DNA from 2 places in the Pseudarthrobacter sp. 01T43 genome. Region 1 is predicted to be linked to the other one. Evidence: riboswitches for the same ligand, from Rfam matches in the RefSeq annotation. Region 1 holds a riboswitch; the other holds the start of a gene.
The links. A riboswitch is a leader RNA that binds a small molecule or an ion and turns the genes downstream of it on or off. The one in region 1 is predicted to bind cyclic di-AMP.

Region 1 (6,973 bases):
CGGTGCCACCCAGGCCGCCAGCCTGGAACTCGCAACCAACACCAGTGTCATTGCCCTGGGCGGCTGGAACGGCGGCGATCCATATCCGACTCTCGCGCAGTTCCAGGACATGGTGTCCAAGGGAGAGATCGGCTACTTCATCGCAGGCGGCGGCATGGGCGGTGGGGGCATGGGCGGCCGCGGCGGCAACTCCGAGGTGGCCGCATGGGTGCAGGCCAACTTCCAGGCCCGGACCGTGGGCAACTCCACCGTGTACGCGCTGACTAAGCAGTAAGCCATGGCCATCCACTTCTCAAGCGACGCCACCGGCGAGCCTCAGCAGGCAACGGGCGGGGCAGCCAGCGGCCCCGAGCCGGGCCGTCCCCCAGCTGGCCGTTCGCAGGGCGGCCGTCCACGACACCTCCGGGAGCACGTGGAGTTGGCGGCGGTTCTGCTGGCCACGGCGGTGCTGTACCTCTGGAACCTGGGAGCATCAGGCTGGGCCAATGCGTTCTACTCCGCGGCAGCCCAGGCCGGCTCACAGGACTGGACCGCCTGGTTCTTCGGTTCCTCAGACGCCGCCAACTCCATCACCGTTGACAAGCCCCCGGCCTCGCTATGGATCATGGGCCTGGCAGTCCGTCTGTTCGGCTTGAGCTCGTGGAGCATCCTGGTGCCCGAAGCATTAATGGGGGTGGCCACCGCCTGGCTGCTGTATCTCGCGGTACGGCGGGCCGCGGCACCGGCCACTGGTGATACCCGGCTGGCGCACCGCGCAGGCCTGCTCGCCGCCGTGGTGCTGGCCACCACACCGGTGGCCACGCTGATGTTCCGGTTCAACAATCCCGATGCCTTGCTGGTACTTCTCATGACTGCCGCCGGTTACGCGACGCTCCGGTCCATCCAGGACGGCAAGGTGCACTGGCTGGTGCTGGCCGGGGTGTTCCTGGGCTTCGGCTTCCTCACCAAGCAGCTCCAGGTGCTGCTGGTGGTTCCCGGTTTTGCCCTTGCCTACGCCGTGGCGGCGCCGGGAGGAATCGGCCGACGCCTGCTCCGGCTGGCGGGGGCGGGAGCAGCCATGCTGGCCTCCGCCGGCTGGTGGCTCCTCGCTGTGGAGCTGACGCCGGCGAATCTGCGACCCTACATTGGCGGTTCGCAGCACAATTCGATCCTTGAGCTCACGCTCGGTTACAACGGTTTGGGCCGCCTGACCGGCGACGAAACCGGCAGCGTGGGCGGCGGAAACGGCTGGGGGATCCCCGGCCTGTTGCGGATGTTCAACAGCGAATTCGGCGGCCAGATCGCGTGGTTGCTGCCTTCCGTCCTGCTCCTCGCCGCCGGCCTGCTGTGGGTTGGCCGCCGCGCACCGCGCACGGACCCTGTGCGCGCCTCGGTCATGGTGTGGGGCTCGTGGGTGCTGGTCACCGCGTTGGTGTTCAGTTTCATGGCCGGCATCATCCACCCGTATTACGCGGTGGCGCTGGCGCCCGGAATCGCGGGGCTGACCGGGCTGGGCGGTGTCCTTCTCTGGCAGCACCGGCGGCAGTCCGTCGCGGCCCTGCTACTTTCCGCTGCAGTCGCGGCTGCGGCATTGATGGCCTTCGACCTGTTGGGCACTACCGCTGCATACGGTCCGTGGCTCCGCTGGCTGGTTCTGATCGGCGGGCTCGCCGGCGCCGCGGGTGTGCTGTTTGGTAGGCTCCTGCAGATCCGTTTCGTTCAGCGGACGACGGCGGTCCTCGCCGTCGCGGCATCCCTCGCGGGTCCGCTGGCCTTCTCGCTTTCAACTGCGGCCGCGGCCCACAGCGGCGCGATCGTCAGTGCCGGGCCGCTGACAAGCGCAGGCGGTTTCCGTCCTGGCGCGACTGCGGCGGGCGGATTCGGTGGCGCTGCCGGCGGGGCGCGCAACGGCTTCGGCACCAACGGCGTTGGCCCCAACGGCACCGGGCAGGGCGGATCCGGTCAGGGCGGCCCCGGGGGGAACGCCGGCGGCGGTAATCGGCAAGCCGGCGGAATGGGTGGCCTCCTCGGGGCAACCACGCCGTCGTCCGAGCTTGTTGCAGCGCTGAAAGATGGTGCGTCCGGCTACACCTGGGCAGCTGCCGTCGTGGGTTCGAACAACGCGGCCGGCTACCAACTGGCCACGGAACTACCGATTATGGCCGTGGGCGGCTTCAACGGAACAGACCCCTCCCCCACCGTTGCCCAGTTCCAGGATCTGGTGAGGCAAGGCAGGGTGCATTACTTCATTGCCAGCGGGAATATGCGGTCCACCAGCGGATCGGACGCGCCGTCCCAGATAGCCCAATGGGTGGCGGCGAACTTCCCGGCGCAGACCATCGGCGGCACCACGGTCTACGCCTTGGCCGGATAGACCGGAATGGGCTGAGTAAGCCCGACGGACTGAAAACGGGTTGGCGGCCGCGAAGGGGCCGCCCCCCATTGTGGCGGTCACAAAGCGCGCTTGCCGATCGACGCAAGGCAACACGCCGCCGTCGTGATCCTCGTTACCGAAATGTGACTTAATCGCCATGCTCCTGTACCGTCGATAGAGTGCGGATCCCGTTCGGGCCGCACATCCGGATGACGCCAAGCTCTGCCGCTTCCCGGATTCCGTTCGATCGAGGCAGAGGCGGGGGACCCAGAGTCCCGGGCTTTTATTGTCGCCCTTGGGGTGAAGCCAGCACGTGATCTTCCGTGTGGCCGGATGCCCTCATCCGAACCCGACAGCTAACTCCGCAGGTGTGAGAGGCGATCAACCATGTCTGAATCCAAGGTACAAACGCGCCCGCAGGACGGGTCAACCAAACTTCGCAACCGAATTCCCTCGCTGGGACAGCGTGCAGCCGTGCTCGGCACGGCGTGCGCCCTCCTGATCGGGTTGGGTGCAGCGGGCCAGGCGTCCGAATCCGGCGCGCTGACAGCGGTCAGCGATACCCAGAAGCTATCCACGGCCGACGTCGAGTCGCAGCTGACAATGGAAAAGGCCGAAATGCAGGCCAAGCCTGCGCCGGAACCCGCCGCTCCTGAGATCAGCGTTGCGCCGCAGGCCGCCGAGCCCGCACCTGCTCCCGCTCCGGCACCAGCGCCCGCTCCTGCACCAGCTCCCGTTCCTGCAGCTGCCCCCGCACCGGAGCCCGTTCCTGTTGTGGCCGTCAATGACCCCGCCGGAGCCCAGGCCTACGCCGCCGGCCAGCTGGCCAGCTACGGTTGGTCCGCTGACCAGATGCAGTGCCTGCACACACTGTGGACCAAGGAATCCGACTGGACCACCACAGCCACCAACGCCAGCAGTGGCGCGTACGGCATCGTCCAGTCGCTGCCAGCCGAGAAGATGGCGAGCGCCGGGGCGGACTACCTCACCAATTACCGCACGCAGATCAAATGGGGCCTGAACTACATCCAGGAGCGCTACCAGTCGCCGTGCGGCGCGCTGAACTTCCACCTGTCGCACAACTGGTACTAAACCCCATTCTGTCCTGAGCCCTACTCTTCGAAGTCCCGCCAGGATGCAGCAGGCCCTGAACCCCCGGTTCAGGGCCTGCTGTTTTTGTCTCCCCGCCGCCAGCCAGCCGTCCCGGCAGCCCCTGCTTCCTTCCCATGCTTCGGGCCGCCGGGTCATACTTGGCCCATGAAATTCACCACCACCATCATCGGCAGCGGCAACAAGGCAGGCATTGATGTTCCCGAGGGGGTGGTCGCGGCACTCGGGGCAGGCAAGCGTCCGCCCGTGGTGGTGACCATCAACGGCAAGAGCTACCGGAGCAGCATTGCGGTCATGGGCGGGCAGTATCTAATTGGAGTGAGCACGGCGAACCGGGACGTCACCGGCGTAGCGTCCGGTGACACGGTCGAAGTGGACGTTGAACTGGATACCCAGCCGCGCATCATCGAAGTCCCGGACGACCTCGCAGCCGCCCTGGCCGCCGACCCGGCCGCCCAGGCGTTCTACGGCACGCTGAACTACAGCACACAGCGCCGGTACGTGGAGCCGATCGGCGACGCCAAGACAGCGGAAACTCGGGCTCGTCGGATCATGAAGGTCGTAGCCGACCTCAAGGCCGGAAAGAAATGAGCCCCCGCCAATGCGTCCACCGCGCTGCTGCGTCGCCCAGGCGAATCAACCCCGAGGCTTCGCAGCCCTGGGCTTAGGTTCGCGGCCCGTGGCTTAGGCTCGCGGGGAGCTTAGGGTTGGCGGCCCGGAATGTACTGCACGGCCCACTTGTTGCCGTCGGGATCTGCAAAGTACACAAAATGGCCCCAATCCTGCACGTCCACGTCACTCACGTCCACCCCGTTGTTCTTGAGGTGCTCATGGGCGGCCTGGATGTCGGGGACCACCATCTGCAAGCTCGGGGCTGTGCCTGGCGGGGCGTCATTGAGCCCTTCCCCTATGCAGATCGAGCAGGCCGAGCCGGGCGGCGTCAGCTGGACAAAGCGGATGCCGTCGCTGGGCCGCTCGTCGTAATCAGCGTTGAACCCCACCTTGTTGACGTAAAAATCCTTCGCGCGGTCCACGTCGGATACAGGGACAAAGACAAGCTCGAGTTTCCAGTCCATCCGCACAGGCTAGCGGCGGGCTCCTGAATCCGGAAGGCCTTTTTGCCGTTGTGCCGGAAACTAGCCGGCGATGCCGTAGAGGCGGTCTCCTGCGTCGCCGAGCCCCGGCACAATGTAGGACTTCTCATTGAGCTTTTCGTCGATGGAGGCCAGAACGATGGTGACGTTGGAGTCAGCAAGTTCTTCTTCCAACTTCGCCAGGCCTTCCGGCGCGGCCAACAGGCAGATACAGGTGACGTCCGAGGCGCCGCGCTTGAAGAGGAATTTGATGGCTTCGCGCAGGGTGCCGCCGGTGGCCAACATGGGGTCCAGCACAAAGATCTGCCTGTCGGTGAGGTCCTCCGGCAGGCGTTCGGCGTAGGTGATGATGTCCAGGGTTTCCTCATCCCGGGCCATGCCCAAAAAACCCACCTCGGCCGTCGGGACCAGTTTGGTCATGCCCTCGAGCATGCCAAGGCCGGCGCGGAGGATGGGGACCACCAAGGGAGTGGGCTTGGTGAAGGCGGTGCCTATGGTGGTGCTCACCGGCGTCTCGATGGTCACAGGCTGGGTGCGGACATCGCGGGTGGCCTCGTAGGCGAGCAGGGTCACCAGCTCTTCCGTCAGCATCCGGAAGACCGGAGACGATGTGTTTTTGTCCCGCAGGACGGTGAGCTTATGGGCGACCAGCGGGTGGTCCACAACAAGAGTGCGCATGGGTCAAAACTATCATCCGGCGTTGCCCTTGCCGTGCCCGGTAATGCCGCCCTCCTCCACCACATCACGCACCACGGGCCGGTCAAACGTGGGTGCAGGCCCACGGTGTTCACGCCGCCGGAAGAAATGGAACAGGCGGTGCGCCAGGATCACAATTCCCACCCAGGCCAGGCCGAGCAGCCAGGCGGCAATGACGTCGGTGAGCCAGTGGTGGCCCAGGAAGACTCGGCTCAGACCCATGGCAATGATGAACAGCGTTCCGCCGGTGATCAATGACACCCGGACCAGCGTCCGTTGGAACTGCAGGCATGCCAGGTAGACCACCAGTCCGATGACCACTGTGGTGTTCAGCGTGTGGCCGCTGGGAAAGGACGGCGAGTTTTCGTAGGGCGGTACCGCATCGGCGTGGTCCGGCCGGGTGCGTCCCACCAACTTCTTCCCCACCGTGGTGGCAGTGATGGAGAACGCCGCGGCGCCGCCCACCAGGATCAGCGGCCGCCAGGTCCTTCCCAGGTACGTCAGCCAGGCGACAAGGATGCTGCCAAGAATCGGCATGCCGATCCCGCCACCGATATTCGTAAACCCTGTCACCACCGAATCCAGCCAAGGGTTCCGCAGGTCTTCGGCATACGACAGGGCAGGTTTGTCCAGGTTCGCCAGGCCGGCCTCGTCCACCACGTTGTCATACACTTCGGCACCCAAAACGGCCAGCGCCACAATGATCGCACCGCCAATCAGAAGCGTGATCGTCAACGCTGCATAGGGCCCAAACCATTTCCTCAACCGCTGCGGGAGGGTATCCACGTGGTGCTCCTGGCGTTAGTGCGTGGCAAACCGGATATCCATCGAAACTATCATTGAGCCATGGCGCCCGGCGAAATTAAACACAGCGAGTGGATGGGCCTTGCCCTCGACGAAGCCCGCCTGGCTCTGGCCACGGAGGATGTACCCATCGGCGCTGTTGTTATCGGGCCCGACGGCGGCGTGCTGGGTTCCGGCCGGAACCAGCGGGAGGATCTGGGTGACCCCACCGCCCACGCGGAGGTGGTGGCCATCCGCCAGGCGGCGGAGAAGCTGCGTGCCCTGTCGAAGCTCGATGGAGGCGCCGGGGACGGCTGGAGGCTAGCGGACTGCACGCTCGTGGTCACCCTGGAGCCGTGTGCCATGTGCGCCGGCGCCGTAGTCCTGGCCAGAATTCCCCGGGTGGTTTTCGGCGCCTGGGATGAGAAGGCCGGAGCGGCCGGCTCGGTGTTCGATGTCCTCCGCGAGCGCCGGCTCAATCATTGGGTGGAGGTCTACGGCGGCGTCAGGGAAGACGAGTGTGGGGCCCTGCTGAGGGATTTCTTCGCCGCCCACCGCAGGGCCTAACCGCCCACCGCAGAGCCTAGGCAGTACCGGCGGCGTTCAGGGCGTCGATCCGGTCCCGGCGGGATGCCGGCGAGTCCAGGCTGAAGGAGCGGAAGTCGCCCAGTTCATCCCGGATCCACGCCTCCACTTCGGCGATGCGCCGGGTAACCGCAGGTGTGGCGCCGGCGAAGAGCCAGTGGGCAATTCGCGATTCTGCGGGATCGTACTGCCACAGCCCGATGATCCGGCCGCGGTCCAGAATGGGATGGTCCGGAAGGTCAGCCTGCAGCGCCAGGGTGGAGTTCAAGACTTTCTTGTCCCTGTCGGGTTCAGCGAACAGGTCCGCTGAGTTCCGCCTGAGCAGAACCAGCGAGTCTGTACCGGCGAGTAA
Region 2 (6,973 bases), on a different contig from region 1:
GCATCCACGTCCCCAGCCTAACTGCGCTGGGACCTCACTGCGCTCGAAGGGATCAGGCCGCCCGCTCAGGCAGGAGGAAAGGATCCCAGGCAGGCGTCGGCTTCTCGAGTTCCTTGATCTGCCACATGGTGCCGTGCGGCGGTTCAGGCACAAACCTCAACTTCCAGCCCATCTCAGCAGGCGTATGATCGCCCTTGCTGTTGTTGCATCGAAGGCACGCAGCTACAAGGTTTTCCCACGAGTCTGCGCCGCCACGCGATTTGGGCTGCACATGGTCGATGGTGTGGGCACCCTTGCCACAGTAAGCACACCGGTGACCGTCCCGCCGCAGGACACCGCGGCGGCTGACTGCGGTGCTCTGGTTGTATCTCGGGCGGATGTAGCGGTTCAGGAGGATCACGGACGGGCGGCCCAGGATCTCCTGCGGCCCCACCACGGGGTCATCGCCCTCGGCAATCACGCTGGCCTTGCCCGTGAGCACAAGCACCAGCGCCCGGCGGAAGGTGACTACCGCCAGCGGTTCATATCCAGCATTCAGAACGAGAGTGCGCATGCACTTACCTCTTTGTGGCCGCACCCGTCAGGGGCACGAGGGCCGGCTGCCCCCGGCATATCCGGGCTATGGATCGACACCACAAGAGTAAACAAAAAATACCCGGAAAAACTAATCGCCCGGTCCGACCGTTCCGACGTGTCGAGGCCGCCACCTGCCCGCCCGGTTCCGGCAGGGCAAGAGACAGCAAAGGACCCCCGCCATCAGGCGGAGGTCCTTTGAAAGCTCAAACAGTTGCTAGGACACGCGGATGAAAACCGGTCCTGAGCCAACGTTGGCACTGAACACAACGGTCTGGTTGCCGTTGTAGCCGCCGTGCACGGCCTGTCCGTTGCCTGCGTAGACAGCAATGTGGGCCATGCCTGAGCCGCCGTTTGCGTAGTAGATCAGATCGCCGGGCTGTGCTTCTGCTGCACTCACGGTGCGGCCCAGGGAGAGGTAGCCGGCGGGCCAGTCGTGGAAGTGGATTCCTACAGCGGCCAGCGAGTTGGTCACCAGCATGGTGCAGTCCTGGTTGACACCCAACTGGGCGTACGCAGCGGACAGGATGGCCTGGCCCTTACCGCTGGCAGCGACCGGTGCGGCCGGTGCTGCGGGAGCGGAAGAGGCCACCTTGATGGCTGCCGCGGGCGTGGCCGCGGGAGCGGCGGCGGCCGGCGCCTCAACAACGGCCGCGGGCTCTTCAACGGGAGCCGGCGTGGTGGTGACTGCCGGCTTCTCGTAGGAGATGGCAATGGTGGATTCAGCCGAAATGACGGCCGGTGCCGCGACGCCAACCTCAACGGTGGGGGCCGCTTCGTGCTGAACACCGGTGTCGGCGGCGTTAGCCGCGATACCACTGGTCAGGACCAGGCCGGAAGCAGCGGCGATAACCGCGGCCTGACGGCCCATGCCGCCGGCGTTGTCGCCGACTGCCTTGGCAATGACAGCCAGCGAGTTGGTCTTGGTGACCTCGGCGCGGTGCCGTGCAACAGCTGCACGAGTAGTCATTAATGTTTCTCTCTTTCGTGTTCCTCAGCACCGCGGTAGCAGGCATAAGGGCTTTGGACGCGCCGGCATCTTGGGGGTACGCCGGCACGCCCCGAACGGGGATTCAGTATGGGTTTCCGCGAGGAAGAGTCCCTGCAGCGCAAGACTGCAGGGACAAAGGCGCAGGGAAGTTACTTCGCCAGGGTGAAGAAGGAGGAGGTGCCCGTTGCAGCAGCAGCGTGCAGCATGGTGCCCTGCGAGGGGTTCAGTGCGCTGATCATCATGCCGTTGCCGACGTAGATGCCCACGTGGGCGCCGCCGTTTTGCATAACCAGGTCACCGGGAGCGGGCGTGGAGGTGGGCCGCATAACGGTCCAGGCGTTCGTGCGGGGAATGCTGATGCCGGCCTGGGCGTAGACCCACTGCGTGAAGCCCGAGCAGTCCCAGCCGTTGGGAGTGGTGCCACCCCACAGGTAGGGGTGGCCGATGCCGGTGTAGGCAATGGCTGCCAGGCCCGACGCAGCTGCGGAGGAAACGGTATCCGCAAGCTTGGCCGATGCGTCCTTGGTCGCGTCGGCAGCCGGTGCACCAGCAGCCCGGGCTGCTGTTTCCGTAGCGGTGGACTGCGCACGCACCCGTTCGATCACGGGCGCGGCCGTGGTCTTGACCACCGGGCGCTCGAAGGAGACGGTGGCGGTGGGTGCGGCGGTCACGGCAAGCGCAGCCTGTGCGGATCCGGACTCGGTGGACGCGGACACACCAGCGGTGGTGTCAGCGGCGTTGGCCGGAAGCCCCATGGTCAGGATGAGACCTGACGCGGCTGCAATGACTGCAGCCTGGCGACCTACGGTCCCGGCATTTGCACTGACTGCCTTGGACACGGAGCCCAAAGGATTGGTGCGAACCGTTTGCGCACGGTGGCGCGCAGAATTATGGCGTGAAGACACGAAGGTAGCCTCTCCCAATGCCTGCGAGGTGAGCTGTCGGATTCGGATGGGAGTTCACCCGGCCGCGCCGCTTCCTGGGAAGCTTTGCGACTTAACCCCAAGGCCTTCAGAATCGAAGACCAAAATTGGTTCCCCCGCCCCTGCCAGACGATGTCATGCGAACGGACCTTGAGCGGTGGCAGAGCTAGGCAATCCACTCAAGAACGTCAACTTCGGAAAAGTTGACGCGCTTTAGACGTTACAGGAGATCAGAGCCAATGTCACATTCAGGTCACGGCATGTCACCGAGATTTGAGAGCTGACCATCATTTGAGCTCAGAGCCATCCGGTGGGATCAACGACGTCGCCGTTGACCTGAACCTCGAAGTGGAGGTGGCAACCGGTGGAGGCGCCCGTGGTGCCGCTGAGGGCCACAACCTGGCCGCGGGTCACGGTCTGGCCGACCTTGACGGCGAACGAGGACAAGTGGTTGTACGTGGTTTCCAGTCCGTTGCCATGGTCCACCACGACGCGGTTACCGCCGCCATACTGGTGCCAGCCAACAAATGTCACAGTTCCGCTGGCAGCAGCCATCACCTGGGTCCCGCACTGCGCCACGTAGTCCTGGCCGCGGTGGAAGTCACCGGTACCACCGGTGATAGGGCTGACGCGGAACCCGAAAGGCGACGCGGTGATCATCTGGGCCAACGGCGGGCCAAGGGTTCCGGCGGAGGCCGCACGCGTGATGGACCCGACTGACTGGGCGCTCAACAGCTGCTTGAGCTTGCCGTCCGGGTCGCCTTGGGTAACAACGGAAGAGCGGCTGAAGTCAATCTGCGCGCCAGCTTCGGCGGAAATCTCAGGCTGCGGAGCGGCCGACACTGCCGAAACGGACTGGCCGGGCTGCTGGTCCGCCATGACCGGGCCCGTTACCGGAACGGTCACGGTCAGGAGCAGGCCCGTTGCGGCAAGGGCGATGCCGGCTTTCTGCCCTACGCCGCTGGCGGCGGCGAAATCGGTCACCTGCCGGAATGCACCCCGGCGGCGGCGCGCTTCGCGCTGCGGATCGCGGGGCCTCTCCGCGGTGGAATCCCCGACCGTGCGAGGCGCCGAAGCAGGGCCCGCCGCGCGGCGGCGGCCCCTTGAGTATTGCGTGGTCAAGAATGTTCCTCTCTGGATAGCCTGCGAAGTTAGCTGTCGGATTCGGATCAGAGAGTTCAAAGACCCGGCCCGCCGCTGCAAGCACTTCGCGCAGAAATATCCCGTGAGGATCCCTCGCTGGAAGAGGCTTGCTGCTGACGGACTTCACCCCAAGGCAGCCTTGCGACTGCCGGTTGTGGTTCCCCCGCCTCTGCCAGTTGGTGACTCGTGCACCTGATTCGCTGGCAGAGCTCGGCTCCGGATCAGGTAACGCTTTTGTATCGACGCTTGGTTTCAAACTATAGGCGATCAAAACGGACAGTAACAATTCCGTTATATTTGCGGAATGGCAGAAGTTGCGCTAGCCCAAAGAGGATCGGCCGCGCCACAGGACCGCTTCATGTGACTGCGGCGGGTTTCAGCTAACCGAAACGAAAACGTGGGCCGCGACTTCCGGTGGCAGTTCGAGCGCGCCCTCGATCCCCGGAACCCGTACGGAAATGTACTCCCCTACGCGCTCCAGCGAGACCGCCGCGCCGGGCCTGATTCCGCCTTCATCCAGCTGTACCAACAACTCAGGTTCCACCTGGATGGGCTCAGCCAGCCTGCTGATCGTGACACTCGACGTCGGCCCGTATCCGCGCATGGCCTCAACGAGATTAATCACACCAGTTTCAGGGAGGGCGGCAGCTCCGCCCAGCGCGGCCAGCCCGGGGATGGGATTGCCGTAGGGCGACTTGGTGGGGTGGTCAAGGAGTTGGTAGATGCGCCGTTCCACCCGCTCGCTCATCACGTGCTCCCAGCGGCACGCTTCATCATGAACGTAGGCCCAGTCCAAGCCAATAACGTCAGCCAGGAGGCGCTCCGCGAGCCGGTGCTTGCGCATCACCTCGGTGGCGCGCTTGCGGCCGGTCTCGGTGAGTTCCAAATGACGGTCCCCGGACACCACAACCAAACCGTCGCGTTCCATCCGCCCGACGGTTTGGGAAACGGTGGGTCCGGAGTGGCGCAGCCGCTCGGCGATGCGTGCGCGAAGAGCAACGATGTTCTCTTCCTCAAGCTCCAAAATGGTTCGAAGATACATCTCCGTGGTATCGATCAGATCCGTCATCCAGCTCAGCTCCTCGAGCACAGTACCTTGCGTTGACCCACCGTATCGCGTTCAAGCCGCAGAGAGGTCCAGTAAAAAGCTTAACCTATTTTGAATTTGTCCGGATAATCGCCCTAGGCTGCGAATCGTCTCACTGACCAGACTATGACGGCGCCGGTTGCCGCCCGATCCAAGGTTTCAGGCAGAATAAAAGCGGCCCTCGTTGCAGTCGCCGCTGACTGCCGGCCACCCCACCGTCCCGGACGTCAACCACGTCCATGCCGAATTTGGAGCCCTTGTGAGCGAAACCAGCATCACTATTCCTGCCGATCTCCTGCCCAAGGACGGACGCTTCGGCGCGGGACCTTCCAAGGTCAGGCCGGAGCAGCTTGAGGCCCTCTCAGCAGCGTCCCGGACAATCCTCGGTACTTCCCACCGCCAGGCGCCCGTCAAGAACCTGGTGGGTTCCGTTCGCGAGGGCCTCAGCCAGTTCTTCCGCGCCCCGGAGGGCTACGAGGTTATCCTGGGCGTCGGCGGCTCCACGGCATTCTGGGACATCGCAGCCTTCGGCCTGGTGGAAAAGAAGGCCCAGCACCTGTCGTTCGGCGAGTTTGGCTCCAAGTTCGCCTCGGCCACCAACAAGGCGCCCTTCCTGGAGGCCTCCTCCATCATCAAGTCCGAGCCCGGCACCCGCCCGGATGCCCGGGCGGAGGCCGGCGTTGACGTCTACGCGTGGCCGCAGAACGAGACGTCCACGGGCGTTGCAGCTCCGGTCAAACGCGTCGAGGGCACCGACGCCGGCTCGCTGGTCGTGGTGGATGCGACGTCCGCCGCCGGTGGGCTGGACGTGGACGTTGCCGAGTCGGATGTGTACTACTTCGCCCCGCAGAAGAACTTTGCGTCAGACGGCGGCCTGTGGCTGGGCCTGTTCTCCCCCGCCGCACTGGAACGCGCAGCGCGGATCAAGGCGAGCGGCCGCTGGATCCCGGACTTCCTGGACCTCCAGACGGCCATCGATAACTCCAGGCTGAACCAGACGTACAACACGCCCTCTCTCTCGACACTGGTGACGCTGGATTCCCAGGTGCAGTGGTTGAACTCGAACGGCGGGCTCGACTTCGCCAGCAAGCGCACTGCCGATTCTGCAGGCCGGATCTACGCCTGGGCCGAGGCATCCGAATACGCCACCCCGTTCGTGACCAAGTCCGAGGACCGTTCCAACGTCATCGCCACCATCGACTTCGACGACTCGATCGACGCCTCAGCCATCGCCAAGGTGCTGCGCGCCAACGGTGTGGTGGACACCGAGCCGTACCGCAAGCTGGGCCGGAACCAGCTCCGGATCGCGACCTTCGTCGCCATCGAGCCGGACGACGTCTCCGCCCTGCTGGCAAGCATCGACTACGTCGTCGGCGAGCTGCGCAAGTAACTTCCGCGCGGCACCCGTGCTTGCGGTGAGCCGCAGGCGTCAGCGTTCGACGGCGTCGTCCGGATTCTGGTCCCGGGCGGCGCCGTTTGCTGTGTCCCCCAGCCTGGAGACGACGCCGAAGTGGCGCAGGCCGCGGGCACGCCGGTTGAACGTCAGCCGGAGCTGCTGGGCACGGATGATCCACACCATGCCAATCAGGGCAGCGATGATCCCGGAGGCGGCCGCCACGGCAAGCGACCAGCGTCCCCCTGCCACGTTGGCCACCCAACCCACCAGCGGCGCCCCGATCGGCGTGCCGCCCATGAAGATGGCCATATACAGTGCCATCACCCTGCCTCGCATGACCGGATCGGTGGTGGTCTGGACGTAACCGTTCGCGCTGGTCATCATCGTGATCGCAAACAGCCCCACCGGCACCAGCGCAACCCCGAACCAGAAGTAGTCCGGGGCAAGCGCGGCCAGTCCGGAGGTCACACCAAAGGCCGCGGCAGCACCGAAGATCATCCGCAACCGGGGTTTGCCGCGGCCGGCGGACAGGAGCGCACCCGTCACGGACCCGATCGCCATGATCGAATTCATCAGCCCGAAGGCGCCTGCGTCCAGCCCGAATTCCGTACCCACCATCGCAGCGATGAACAGCACGAAGTTGAGCCCGAGGGTTCCCACGATGAAGACTGCCACCAGGACCACCACGATGTCCGGCCGGAACCGCACATAACGCAGCCCCTCCCGGATGCGCCCCTTGCCGGGCGCCGCGCGGGGAAGCTGCCGCAGGGACGCCGTCGGAATCTTCCACAGGCTCAGGAGCATGGCCAGGAACGTGACGGTATTGATCAGGAACACCCAGCCGGGTCCGACGGCCACGG

Region 2: linked by a shared signal. The riboswitch ahead of AC1DIM_RS16065 (C40 family peptidase) and the one ahead of AC1DIM_RS00350 (aggregation-promoting factor C-terminal-like domain-containing protein) in region 1 are both predicted to bind cyclic di-AMP.

Annotation. Positions count from the first base shown of each region.
Region 1 covers NZ_JBFTPV010000001.1:80,587-87,559, forward strand. Annotated here, with positions in the region: gene AC1DIM_RS00340 (glycosyltransferase family 39 protein) at 1-274, shown strand, start outside; gene AC1DIM_RS00345 (ArnT family glycosyltransferase) at 278-2,353, shown strand; cyclic di-AMP (ydaO/yuaA leader) riboswitch at 2,574-2,735, shown strand; gene AC1DIM_RS00350 (aggregation-promoting factor C-terminal-like domain-containing protein) at 2,741-3,445, shown strand; gene AC1DIM_RS00355 (YdeI/OmpD-associated family protein) at 3,611-4,054, shown strand; gene AC1DIM_RS00360 (VOC family protein) at 4,165-4,539, opposite strand; gene upp (uracil phosphoribosyltransferase) at 4,600-5,235, opposite strand; gene AC1DIM_RS00370 (phosphatase PAP2 family protein) at 5,248-6,039, opposite strand; gene AC1DIM_RS00375 (nucleoside deaminase) at 6,100-6,603, shown strand; gene AC1DIM_RS00380 (DNA glycosylase AlkZ-like family protein) at 6,620-6,973, opposite strand, start outside.
Region 2 covers NZ_JBFTPV010000021.1:3,615-10,587, forward strand. Annotated here, with positions in the region: gene mobA (molybdenum cofactor guanylyltransferase) at 1-8, opposite strand, end outside; gene AC1DIM_RS16055 (HNH endonuclease) at 53-553, opposite strand; gene AC1DIM_RS16060 (NlpC/P60 family protein) at 791-1,543, opposite strand; gene AC1DIM_RS16065 (C40 family peptidase) at 1,714-2,403, opposite strand; cyclic di-AMP (ydaO/yuaA leader) riboswitch at 2,474-2,635, opposite strand; gene AC1DIM_RS16070 (M23 family metallopeptidase) at 2,785-3,609, opposite strand; cyclic di-AMP (ydaO/yuaA leader) riboswitch at 3,613-3,831, opposite strand; gene AC1DIM_RS16075 (iron-dependent transcriptional repressor DtxR) at 4,007-4,699, opposite strand; gene serC (phosphoserine transaminase) at 4,977-6,107, shown strand; gene AC1DIM_RS16085 (MFS transporter) at 6,147-6,973, opposite strand, start outside.